3 regions of the Ruegeria sp. AB7 genome follow, and region 2 is predicted to be linked to each of the others. Evidence: riboswitches for the same ligand, from Rfam matches in the RefSeq annotation. Region 2 holds a riboswitch; each other region holds the start of a gene.

Region 1 (4,278 bases), on a different contig from region 2:
TCATTGTTTTAGAATTTCCAATCAAAACCTGCACACCTTGGTCAGGGGAAATCTGCAATTGCCAGTTACATCTGGCCGCATGAAACATATAATCGCAGATACACTGTTAGGGTGCGCCCCGGCGAACGGTTGATACCCATGTCATTGCACAAAGATGTTCGGCTTGACGCGTCATCCAAATCCGTCCCAAACCTCAAGCGTTTCTAACCCAGAACTACTAGCCGGCTTTCTTCTATGCTGCTGCAAGAATCTCAATTAAGCTCACGCACACAATCACGACTAATAACTGCGCGCTCGCGAACTTTGCTGCTCTGCATTTTAAATTGAATAAGCTGTTGTAATGCGTCGATGAATATAAAAGATTGAAATAGAGTTCTCTTGGCTCGGTAGCTTCAGATACCCAGGAGAAACGAGTATGGGGAAAGCAGATATGACAAAACCTACTTCCGCTCAGAAAAAACTTTCGGAACGGTTACCAGTTTATCTATCGTTGGCCTGTATCATATGCAGCTACCTTGTCTCCGCCGCTTCATTGCAAGCTTCTGAGCTTCCCTGGATCAAACTAGATAGAGAGGTTCAGGCGCCATCGGGCGCCAAATCACTCTGCAAAGATTATTCGTGGGCGTGCGCGAATACTCGTACTTCTGGTCTGCCAGAAGCGCAGGAGAAACAGATCGTTAAAGCGATTAACTTGCGCGTCAATCGGAGGATCCGCGCCGTTTCGGATCAAAACCAATACGGGACAAAGGAATACTGGACGCTACCAATGCAGGGGTCAGGGGATTGCGAAGATTTCGCTTTGCAAAAGAAGTTTGAACTAATGCAGAACGGCTTGGATCCTACGAAGCTACTTATTGCAACTGTCTTAAACACCAATCGCAGTGGCCATGCAGTTTTAGTTTATCGCTCGAGTGAAGGCGATTTGATTCTGGACAATGTCACCAACAGGATCAAATCGTGGAAGGAAACGAGGTATCTTTTCCTACGAATACAGGACCCAAATCACCCTGATCGTTGGGTACAGGTTTCTAGCGGCTAAAAACAATGTGGCGCGCCCTCGAGACGCGCCACAATAAAATTTTGGTCCTGCGGCTACTGGTTGTTTCGCGGCAACCCAAGTTTAGGACACCGCTTCAAACTTTGGTCAAGCTTTCGCAGCGTTGTACAAACGCGGAGTCACCAGACCTGTACTGTTCAAACCGCGCATCGCCTTGGCTGCCGCAAGCACTGCCAGATCAGCAATCGGCTCAATGACAATTACCAGCATATAAGCACCGCCAAAGGACAGAACCGACGCCATGGTTTCTGCGCCGAAACCCTGGCCGTAGAAGGCCCAGAACCCAACCCATGCGACTACTCCTCCCTGATACGTCGCACTTAGGGCAAGAGCTTGGCCATATTTGAGGTCAACATATGCTGTGCCGGGTGCGATGATGCGGCTGGCCAGTGCTTGTAGCGCAAATAGCGGCACCAGCAGAGTGGTCAGGTTGATGAAGTACTGCGGAAGATCGAACGGGGCAAAAAACACACCCTGAATCAGGAGACCAGCTGCCAATCCAAAAGCCGCGGGTGCAGCACCGAGAAGCAGAAACAGCGTCGACCCCAGGATGAAGTGGACTTCAGAGACACCAACCGGGAAATGCGGCAGGACTTCGAAGAAAAGGAAAACCCCAACGGTGGCGAGCACCGAGCGCATAACAAAAGATGCAGGTCCATTCGCTCGCAATGTGGAAAACGTTTCTTTCGCTGCGTAAGTAGCCGCACCTGCGGCGGTAACATAGGAAAGCGCGATTTTGGCACCATTCACGATGCCCGGTTCGATATGCATGTTCTTTCTCCCTACCGCCTCACCCGGCGGCTTGTCAGGTTGAATCGACCGTAAGGCCGACAGGTTCAGTCTGGGCATAGCCCGGCGCTTTACGGCAGGTCTCCTGACTCGCGGGTGCTCGCTCCGCCAACCTTCCCGGTTCCATTACGAACCAGTGGTGTCTTGGCATCGCTCTCCGCTCACAGTTGCGGGGGCAGTTACGGAATTGGCGCCATTGAAAACACCGAACCGTATTCCCTTTTAATCCTTTTGGCTTCCGCCATCAGGAACCGAAAACAAATCACCGCTACAATGGCGGCTTCGCCTGTGTCAATTGTCTTTGCGACCTATTCCAATGTAAACTCGACCGAAGCAGGATTCACGCAACCGGTCACGTGATCAACTGGGTAAACCAAGCGTTACCTGAAACCTCTTGAAGCTCTAGCTGCTAGAGGCTTTAAGATTCGAATTAATTCGCGATAGTGCGATCCAAATACGTTAAACTTGTGAACCAGGACGAGACCTATGCTTACAAGGCGCCATTTCATTCAATCCACCACAGCGCTGTTCTCGGCGTCTGCGGCCAGTCCATTGATCGCCAAAACCTGGCCAACCGCATCGCAGAAGACCTATTGGGACAGTCAGGTCACGCCAATTGGTTACGATCCAATGACCTCAAATCCGTGGGGTGTTCATGACCGTTTTTTACCAAGACGCGTCGCGGCAAATGATGGTTTGGTTCCAGGTGACATCCATGTGGATGCCGTCGCGCGCTATCTCTATCATATCGAAGAAGACGGGACCGCAATGCGCTATGGCGTAGCGATCGCGCGTGGGAATCTTTACGAGCCCGGCACCTATGTTATCCGCCGAAAGGTCGAATGGCCACACTGGACACCAACCGCTTCAATGATCGAGCGCAACCCCGAATACGCGGAATTCCGGAATGGCATGGAGCCCGGGCCGAATAATGCTCTCGGCTCTCGTGCCCTTTATCTATACGTTGGAGACCGAGACACATATCTCAGAATTCACGGCACGCCTGAGCCAAGAAGCATCGGCGGTCGCGCAAGTTCTGGATGTGTGCGAATGATCATGGCCCATATCAATGACCTCTACCCAAACGTGAAAACCGGCTCGACCGCTTTCCTATACTCTGCCGAAGATAGCGTCACAGCCCGCTCATGAATATTGGGCAGCGTACATGGACGTCGCTGCCCTCATTTCGATCAGGCCTCGCGCGCAATGCAGATCGGAGCGCCATTCGTCGCGCGCAATGGTACCAATGTCGTCTCGACGGGTCCGCTGTGCTCATACCAAAAGCAATTATCTTCTGGCAAAAGGCGTGCCGTGGTCAAATCCTGCGCCGGCCCTGCCAGCGCTACGACCGAATCTGGCACGTTGCCTGGTTCAAATGCTTTGCTTTTGGCCCCGGTGAACTGGGCTGAGCAACCAGCCGTAATCGAGACTAACGTGATGGTAATGGCGATCCGTTTCTGCATTGATCTGTTCCAAATTTTTTGCGTCATCTGCAATTAGATTGCATCCACACGGCCGGCCCGCAAGACGAAATGAACTAACAATATCGCAGGCAAAGAACCCGGATGAAAAAAATATAAAAGGTATTGAAGCTCTAGTTACTGTAGGAACTATTTACAAAGGACCATAGAGATTCTTGAGGTCCAATCATGTCATCCGATACCCATAGCCACGACCATGGCCACGAAAACAAACATGGTCACCACGCATGCGGTAGTGGCGGGTGTGGCGACATCGCCCCCGCCGGTCCAATTCCTGAAGGTGGTAGAAGCTTTCAGGTCTCTGGCCTTGATTGCGCCGAAGAGGTGGCGATCCTGAACCGTGTCGTCGGCCCGAAAGCAGGTGGCGAAGAGCATCTTGCATTTGATGTGATTAACGGTCGGATGACGCTTCTTGATAGTGCTTCCAAGTTATCTGACGAAGATGTCATGCTGCTGGTTGCGAGTACTGGTATGACCGCCAAACCATGGGATGACGGAAATGCCGCCCAGGACCAGGCGGCGCATATTGCACGTCAGCGGCGGTTCACCACTCTTAGCGGAGGGTTTTGGGCAGCAGGTTTTGGCTGGCACATTTTCGAAACCGGCATGGGCGGTGCGCTCGGGCTGTTCTCGGGACATGGTGAGGTTCCGATGCCTTTAGCCGAGGCAGCTTTGTTCGCAGTCGCGATCTTGTTTGGCGTCTGGCTGGTGGCCCCTAAGGCCTGGTCTTCGGCGCGGCGCCTTTCGCCGGATATGAACCTTCTGATGGTTGTTGCCGTCGCTGGTGCCATCGCTCTGGGTGAGTTTTTTGAAGCGGCAACTGTAGCATTTTTCTTTTCGCTCTCTCTTTATCTGGAAAGCTGGAGTGTCGGACGTGCTCGGAACGCGGTATCCGCGCTGCTTGATCTGGCCCCCCCGACGGTTCGGCTGGTTCGTGCTGACGGTTCTGAG
Region 2 (4,278 bases):
TATGCCGTCGGAGATTGGGTTCTGGTGGATGAAAACAAACGAATACGCCGTATGCTAGACCGGCGAAGCCTGCTTCAACGCCGAGCGGCAGGTACCGGAGCTGCAGCGCAGTTGATCGCTGCAAATGTAGACGTGCTATTCATCGTCAGTTCCTGCAACGCCGATTTTAATCTGCCACGATTGGAGCGGTATCTTGCGCTGGCGCATCAGGCAGGCTGCTATCCGGTGGTCGTTCTGACCAAATCGGACATGTGCGATAATCCGAGCCTTTATGTAGATCAAGCCCAATCGCTCGCCCCGTTTCTGACGGTACTTGCGGTCAACGCGCTGGATCACGGCGATCTCGAACAAGTTCTGTCGTGGTGTCCGAAAGGACAAACCAGCACCTTGCTTGGATCATCCGGCGTTGGGAAAACGACGCTCGCCAACGGGATGACGGGGCAGGATCAGGCCACCGCAGGTATTCGCGAAGACGATGCGCGCGGCAGGCACACAACAACGGCACGCGCCTTGCATCGCATGCGCAATGGCGGCTGGCTGATCGATACGCCCGGCATGCGCGCGTTACGTCTGCTAGATGCACAAGAGGGGTTGGATGAGGTGTTCTCGGACATCTCAGACCTCAGCCTGAATTGCCGCTTCTCGGATTGTCAGCACGAGACAGAGCCCGGATGTGCGGTGCAGGCGGCAATCGACGCTGGTACGCTTGATCCCGCGCGGCTGGACCGCTGGCGCAAGCTGCGGCGTGAAGACCAACACAATTCCGCTTCGGTGGCGCAGGCCCGCGCCCGCGACAAGGCGTTCGGCAAGATGGTGCGCAGCGTGATGCACGAGAAAAAATCCCGCAAAGGGCTATAACGAAGCTGGGCAACGGCCTACCGGTGCCCAGCGCTATCAGGCGATCAGCCTAGGCCAGACTGCCGCATTCCGTCTTGCGAATGCACCGATATGGCCGATCTTGGATACTCCGAATTCGCTTGGTGCAAGCAGATGGCGCCCGGCTTTGGGTCCATAGAGATCGGCAAGACGCCAGACAGCATCCGGCGGCACCATTTCATCATCTGCGAAGGTAAACAGATCGACACGTTTGCCCAAGTCTTCCCAGCGGGCGGCGGGCAGTGTCGTGTCGATCTCTGGCACATAGCTTTTGGGGGCGGTGCACCATTTGCGCCATTGCCAATAGACTTGGGCAGGCAGGTCCGATCCAAACCCGACCAACCGTCCGGGCAGGTAGCCAAGCGCCTTGACCACCAGCGGCGCGTGACCAAACCAGAACAACGCCGCCAAAGCGCGATAAGGCCAAGGGTGATCCGCCAGCGTTACCAGACCCGAACAGACACAGATCATCCTGTCAATCTGATCGATATCGGGTTGGATCGGGCCAAACATTCCGCCCAAGGAATGACCGATGCTCCATAGCTTGGCCTGCGGAAACCGTCGGCGCATCTCGGCCCGGGCGGATGGAATGTCGATCAACGCCCAATCGGCCATGGTGACATTTGACCGCTTTTGCGAACCCACCAAAGAGTGACCAAAATCCCGGTAATCGTAAGTCAGGCAGGCCATGCCCTGTTCTTCGGCGAGCCATCGGGCGAAGTACTGATAGTAATCCCTCGGCACCCCAGTCGCACCGTTTATGACGACCACCTTTTCGGGGTCGGCAACCGGACGGTAAAGCCGCGCCGACAACATTGCCGGGTCGGACGGGATCTGAAAATCCTCGGTCACAACCGCCTGCTGTGTGTCCAACATGGTGCCCTCCAATACCGACTGAACTGATCAGTTCACCCGAAGCGCCTCAAGTCAAGGTTGACGTGGCTGGACCGTACGTCACTTGCCTGACGCAATCTTCTTGACTCGGGCACGGCGCAGCCGATAGCCATGTCGCGATGGTTCTCGCGCCCAATCGGGCCGGGATGAAAAGGGAACACGGTGCGGTTCTGCCCGGATAAATCCGGAAAGAACCTAGTCCGAGACTGCCCCCGCAACTGTAAGCGGAGAGCAATGCCGAGATACCACTGGCCTTGAAGGCTGGGAAGGTCGGCAAAGCGATGACCCGCAAGTCAGGAGACCTGCCATCAGATGTAGAACCGAAACTCGGGCGGGGTGTCCGGGACGGGTTTGATCGTGCTCCGCAACGACCAACCTGTGCCACGCCCGCGCCTTGCGCGCGGAGGGCGCATTGATGATCTGGAAGACCAAAACACACGAATTCGCGGCGACCGTGTGCCAACGTACTGGCGCACCCTGCCCCGCATTGGCACAGATGGCGCGGGCTCTGACGCAGACCATGTCCGCCACAAAACCGGTCACGAAAACTGAGTTTGAGATTGAAGGCACCATAGATCTGTCGCACTGCCCGGAAGGATGCACCGCCCGCTTTCGCGCCCAATGCGACCAGATACGTGTATTCTGCGGAACCGATCCTGAAATCGATACCGGCCGGCTGGATGACTACGCAGACATGATGTTCGGAACCGAGTACCGCAGCCTACCCGCAGACCTGCTAAGGAATCCTCCTTGCGCCATGCTTGAGGCTTCGCTTCTGGTGCAGCACAACGGTGGCGAAATCTCGCCACATGTTGGTGTCTAAGCCGTCAAACGGCTTGAACACGGGCCGGTTCAACGGCCCAAAGCATCTGGGCATTTGTCTCGACTGCGCAAGGACGCACCGTACGCAATCGCTTCAATGCCGCCTCAGGCCGTTCACCGCATTCAACCATCAGACGCAGAACCACCATCCCGGATCGGCCACAGCCACCACGGCAATGCACTAGCACACGGCCACCACCTGACAACGCCTGACGTGCGGTCGCGCCAACGCGGGGCCAGCGGTCCAAAATCTCTTTGGGTGGCGTGCCAAAATCTTCGATCGGCAAATGCACCCATCTGCTGGCACGCCCCTGAATATCAGCGCCAAAATTCCGCGCACCATCCTGAATCATCTCGACCTCAGTGGTCATCGAGATCACAAGTCCCGGCTTCCAGTCTGCGATAAGATCAAGGTCTTCTGCATACGTTCCTCCACGCCCAGGCATCGAGGACAAGGCCAAGGTGCCTCCGCCAACCTGCAACGCATAAACCACCAGTTGCGACATAATCTCCCCCCAAACAAACTTCACCCAACAACATACTGGTCCAGTAAATAGAATAGAGTGGATTTTAGCCGCATACCCACGCATTCCAAAATGAAAATCGTCCCGGCTGGCTGTGGACGCGGGCGGCGAGGGCCTCTACGCTGCGGCGTAACGCGAATCCGACAGAGCAGACATGACCGAGACGCCCAGCCCCGCCTACCAGGTTCTTGCCCGCAAATACCGCCCCGAAACCTTTGCCGATCTGGTCGGTCAGGACGCCATGGTGCGCACTCTGAAAAACGCCTTCGAGGCGGACCGGATCGCGCAGGCCTTCATCATGACCGGCATCCGCGGTACCGGCAAGACGACGACCGCTCGGATCATAGCCAAGGGTATGAACTGCATCGGTCCCGATGGCAGCGGCGGCCCTACAACCGAACCCTGCGGTCAATGTGAACATTGCGTGGCTATCATGGAGGGCCGCCATGTCGACGTGATGGAGATGGACGCCGCCAGCCGCACCGGTGTCAATGACATCCGCGAGATCATCGACAGCGTACGCTATCGCGCTGCATCCGCGCGCTACAAGATCTATATCATCGACGAGGTTCACATGCTGTCGACCAGCGCTTTTAACGCGCTGCTCAAGACGCTGGAAGAACCCCCCGAACACGTGAAGTTCATCTTTGCCACCACCGAGATTCGCAAGGTCCCGGTGACCGTCCTGTCCCGTTGCCAGCGCTTTGATCTGCGCCGGATCGAGCCGGAGGATATGATCGGACTGCTGCGCAAGATTGCAGGTGCCGAAGGGGCACAGATTGCCGAGGATGCGTTATCGTTGATCACCCGGGCCGCCGAGGGATCGGCGCGGGATGCGACCTCACTGCTGGATCAAGCGATCTCGCACGGGGCCGGTGAAACCAGCGCGGATCAGGTGCGCGCGATGCTGGGGCTGGCCGATCGGGGCCGGGTGCTGGATCTGATGGATATGATCCTGCGCGGCGATGCTGCAGGCGCGTTGACCGAGCTGAGCGGGCAATATGCCGAAGGGGCTGATCCACTCGCCGTCTTACGCGATCTGGCAGAAATCACGCATTGGGTTTCGGTGGTCAAGATCACCCCGGATGCCGCCGAAGATCCCACCGTTTCCCCCGACGAACGCGCCCGAGGTCAACAAATGGCCGAGGCTCTGCCCATGCGA
Region 3 (4,278 bases), 190 kb from region 2:
ATCGCGCGCGCCATCTTCGAGATCGCTTCGATATTTGCCGGTCCCGGCGTCAGCTCTTCGTAGCGCAATCCGATCCAGCGTTCGTTCTTGACGGCATCAGTCTGCGACATGACGGGATGTTCCTGCAGGAACTTGAAGGTGTCCTCGGCGCCATTGCCGGTCTGATAATCCAACAAAACCAGGAATTCCGGGTTCGATGCGGCAACGGCCTCCCACGAAGTGCGGCCCCAGCTCGTGTCCATGTCATGAGTGACGTTTTCACCACCGGCGGCAGTGATCATCGCATCGGGAATCGCGAATTTACCGGCGGTAAACGGAGCATCTGCAGGACCATCCAGAAGAAAGACGCGGGGCTTGGGCAGTTCAGCAGTCTTGGCTTCGATCGCTGCCAGCTGCTCTTTCCAGCCCGAGACCAAAGCCTCGGCCTTGTCTTCGACTTGCATCACCTTGCCCAAGCGCAACACATCGCCAAATAGAAGATCCATGCTGGCTTCGGGGCGATCCTTGTCCAGATGGACGCAGCTTTCGGTTAGAACCATGGTCTTGATTCCGAACGGTTCCAATGTATCTGGAGTCACATCACCACCCGGCTTCATGCCATAGTACCAACCGGCAAAGAACAGGTCGGGTTCAACCGCCACCAAATTTTCGACGGTCGGATATTTTGGCGCAAGCTCGGGGATGTCGCCACGCAGGGCATCAAAATCAGGGCTGGTCTTGTACCAGCCGGTGATGCCGGTCAGGCCGACGATCTTGTCCTGCAGACCCAATGCAAAGGCCATATCGGTCATGTTCATGTCATGCACAACCAGGCGCTCGGGCGCGGTATCAAAAACCAGCGGTTCGCCGCAGTTGTCTACGGTGACTTCTTGCGCAGCAGCACCGCTTGCCATGGCGGTGGCCAACGCCACGGGCCAGATGTATTTCATCTCAGTGTGTTCCTTCGACTAAGTTGAGACTGTAGTTCTTCGAATATCAAGCGCCGGGATCACGCGGCCTTCGTGGAGAAAGCAGAGGAAATCAACGCCAAAAGTTTCGCGGACTCTTTCGGGTGTCAGCACCTTGTCCACCGACCCAAACTCGATCATGCGGGTCGATTTCATCAGCGCCACGTGTGTGGCGAATTCGGGGATCATGACAAGATCGTGTACGATCATGACCACGGTGATCCCAAGCTCGGCGACCAAAGACAGCATCCGCCCTTTTGCATCAGGATCCAGATGGTTGGTCGGTTCGTCCAGAAACAGCAACGAAGGGTTCTGCGCCAAAGCACGCGCGATATGGGCACGCTGTCGTTCGCCTCCGGACAGTTGGGCCATGCGCTTGTCCGTAAGATTGGCGAGACCGGTCATGTCTAAAATCCGGTCCAGCTCTTGCGCGTGGCCTTCGGCAGAGCGGTCCGCACGGATGGGTATTTGCCCCAGCGCAACATAATCGCGTAACGCCAAGCGTCCATCGGGCAGTTCCTGCTGACCTACCACTGCAATCATGCGCGCACGCTCTTTGGCCGTGAGCTGTTTCAGACTGCGTCCTTTGATCCGAACATCGCCAAGTGCCAGCGGCTCAGCGCCGCACAACAGATTGAGAAGCGTCGTTTTCCCCGCCCCGTTCGGGCCGGCGATGGCTAGAATGGAACCCTCGTCCAACTCGAACGAGACGCCCTGCAACAGGACATCTCCGTTAAGGGCATAATACTCAAGGTTTTCGGCAATCAGAAAGGGTGGCAACGTCATTGCGATGCCCCCTGTTCGATCCGCGGCATGCGCGAGAGGGTTTTATTGGACAACGCCTCCGGGCGATCAGTGGCATTTGTCCAGCCATCCGGGCTTTCACGATACTGCGCTGCAAACTCAGCCAGCGCCTGCACCTCATCCGCGGTCTGAATGCCACCAAAAAGGTATTGCGCCTTTCCTACGGCCTGGAACCCAACCGTTCTGGGACTATCGCAGCCTGCCATGCAAGACGACGCGCGGATCGCAAAACTGCGAGGTAATTTCCCAGTCAACGCATCGCAAATTTCATCAAGGGGCAGCCCTTCAGTGCAGCTTTCGCAGACTAGAATGAAATGATCAGGCGTATCTGGCATGGTCCACTCCACTTGTTTCCAAGCGCATGCGGAAGCTGCCGACAATGTAAACACGCGATTGACGCGCCATCAAAGCCTCCTTCCAGGACGCCCCGCCCCGGGTTGGTTAAACATCTGATGGCAGGTCTCCTGACTTGCGGGTCCGCGCTCGGCCAACCTTCCCGACCCTGTGGACCAGTGGCTGTTTGACCTTGCTCACCGCTTACAGTTGCGGGGGCAGTTACGGAATTGGCACCTTTTGGCAAACCTCACCGTATTCCCTTTTCATCCCGCGGCAACACCACCGGGAACCATCAATCGATTGAGTGCCCGAGAACACCGGACACGTCAATGATAAAGTCGAAGGCGCCCAACTCTGGTCGAGGATCGAGCGCCGGCAACCACGTGTCCGAAGCACCAACCGAATGGGTAGGGCTGCGCGCCGAATTTGTCTGGCCACAGCTGTCCATAGTTGGTGTGTTTGGAAATTAGACAATCTGAGGTAAGCTGAACAAATTTAGAGGTTTAGCTTTGTCAGCGCCTTACCCCTGTTTGATCATTGCCTGGGTTTATCCAAGGAGACGGTTCTTTGACACATGTTTCGCAAAACGCATTGCCGCCGGATATTGTTGATGATGTCATTGACCACAATCTCGAGGCCGTTGCACGGTGGAAAGGCCATCGCTTAAGGGCTCAGCATGGGCGCAGTCACGGGTGCGTGGCTGCAATATTCACCGTCAGAAACGATCTACCAGAACAGTTCCGTCACGGCCTGTTTGAACAGCCCGCAGCCTATTCAGCCGCACTTCGCTTTTCCAACGGCGCGCATCTGGATGACCGGAAATCGGATGCCCACGGGATGGCGATCAAGCTTTTTGACGTGCCAGGCCCCAAGCTGATCGACGCCGAGGCACTTGCGCATCTGGGGACCACACAACTCAGCGACGAGTTCGATTTCGTATTGGTCGATCAGGATGTGTTTCCCAGCTACGTCCCCGATGAATATGAGCGATTGGGCAGGCTTGTCGCCACATTACAAGCGGTCCAGCACGCGATCAAAGGGCGACGAAAATGGAGCCTTAGGTTGATCACCAAAGGGCTGCGCGCAGGATTTCGCGCCTTCCTCACTCGTGAAGGCAAGCGTCAGTTTCGCGTCGCGAGTGATTTTGCCTCGAACTATATGCACTCGCCTTTTGAGGTCCATTTCTGGTCGACAACACCGTATCGGCTGGGCCCCGATCTAACAGTCCGATACCTGGCCCGCAGCCCTAAACCAAAAGTTCCGGCACATCCGGTAGACGACCCAGATGGGATCGGTCAGTGTTTGCGGCAAGACGTGGCCGATGCAGATAATCACTTCGAGCTGTGTGTGATTGAGCCCCCGCGCCCGGCCGACGAATTCGATGTGCTAGACAATCGCATCCGGTGGGCATGCGATCCGCAACCAGATGCACCTCTTGATCCGTACCATCATACCGTCACGCCCGTGGCGGATATCACGATTCCCAAAGGTGCAGAATTTGATCCGCAGAATGGCGACGCGATGAGCTTCTCGCCCTGGCGTGTCACGGCAGATCACGAACCTTTAGGACCGATTAATGCGATCCGGCTCAGAACCTATCTGAGCCTGGCCCGCGCCCGGTTCCCGAACCGATGACCAAACGGAGATGTATTGATGCTGGACGTTGATGATCTGATCAAACTCGGATTCAAGATCTCCCCACCCGTTACGAGTTATTTGGCCGCGATCAGGCTTGCAAACGCCGCGAAGATCCACCGACCGCGGCCCTATACAATGGGCGCAGACTACACGACATGGCCCGGCGTGTTTTCCCATCGCTGGATCGGTCGGCATACGACGCCAGAAGACCTCTCACCCGTCCTGCCGTCGGAAAGCGAAGTTGCTGATCTCTTTCGCCGACGGACACAAATGGATGGCAGCCCGCTTACCTTGATGTGCCCGCAAGGATCGACACTTTTGTTTATCTCGGCCGCACAATGGTTTACCGACAGTTTCCTGCGCACCTTTGGGGCGAAAGGACCGGTTGATCAGACGGATTCGAACCACGAGGTCGATCTGTGCCAAATCTACGGGCTGAACGATTTTCAGACCGACATGCTGCGCGAACGCGATCCCGATACCAATGAATTAACCCACCGGTTGGCCTTTCGTCTGGATACACAAGGCGAGATGTGGGCCCCGAAGCTGTTTC

Evidence for each region. A riboswitch is a leader RNA that binds a small molecule or an ion and turns the genes downstream of it on or off. The one in region 2 is predicted to bind cobalamin.
Region 1: linked by a shared signal. The riboswitch ahead of ACR0EN_RS16165 (energy-coupling factor ABC transporter permease) and the one ahead of ACR0EN_RS06190 (hypothetical protein) in region 2 are both predicted to bind cobalamin.
Region 3: linked by a shared signal. The riboswitch ahead of ACR0EN_RS07125 (DUF1636 family protein) and the one ahead of ACR0EN_RS06190 (hypothetical protein) in region 2 are both predicted to bind cobalamin.

Annotation. Positions count from the first base shown of each region.
Region 1 is NZ_JBQGAC010000006.1:168,479-172,756, forward strand. Features, by position in the region: gene ACR0EN_RS16160 (transglutaminase-like cysteine peptidase) at 416-1,039, shown strand; gene ACR0EN_RS16165 (energy-coupling factor ABC transporter permease) at 1,145-1,828, opposite strand; cobalamin riboswitch at 1,905-2,117, opposite strand; gene ACR0EN_RS16170 (L,D-transpeptidase) at 2,333-2,995, shown strand; gene ACR0EN_RS16175 (hypothetical protein) at 3,037-3,309, opposite strand; gene ACR0EN_RS16180 (heavy metal translocating P-type ATPase) at 3,496-4,278, shown strand, end outside.
Region 2 is NZ_JBQGAC010000002.1:50,454-54,731, forward strand. Features, by position in the region: gene rsgA (ribosome small subunit-dependent GTPase A) at 1-858, shown strand, start outside; gene ACR0EN_RS06185 (serine aminopeptidase domain-containing protein) at 895-1,752, opposite strand; cobalamin riboswitch at 1,875-2,094, shown strand; gene ACR0EN_RS06190 (hypothetical protein) at 2,186-2,593, shown strand; gene ACR0EN_RS06195 (phosphatase domain-containing protein) at 2,598-3,098, opposite strand; gene ACR0EN_RS06200 (DNA polymerase III subunit gamma/tau) at 3,271-4,278, shown strand, end outside.
Region 3 is NZ_JBQGAC010000002.1:237,341-241,618, reverse strand. Features, by position in the region: gene ACR0EN_RS07135 (ABC transporter substrate-binding protein) at 1-929, opposite strand, end outside; gene ACR0EN_RS07130 (ABC transporter ATP-binding protein) at 948-1,733, opposite strand; gene ACR0EN_RS07125 (DUF1636 family protein) at 1,730-2,086, opposite strand; cobalamin riboswitch at 2,189-2,396, opposite strand; gene ACR0EN_RS07120 (catalase family protein) at 2,655-3,722, shown strand; gene ACR0EN_RS07115 (peroxidase family protein) at 3,741-4,278, shown strand, end outside.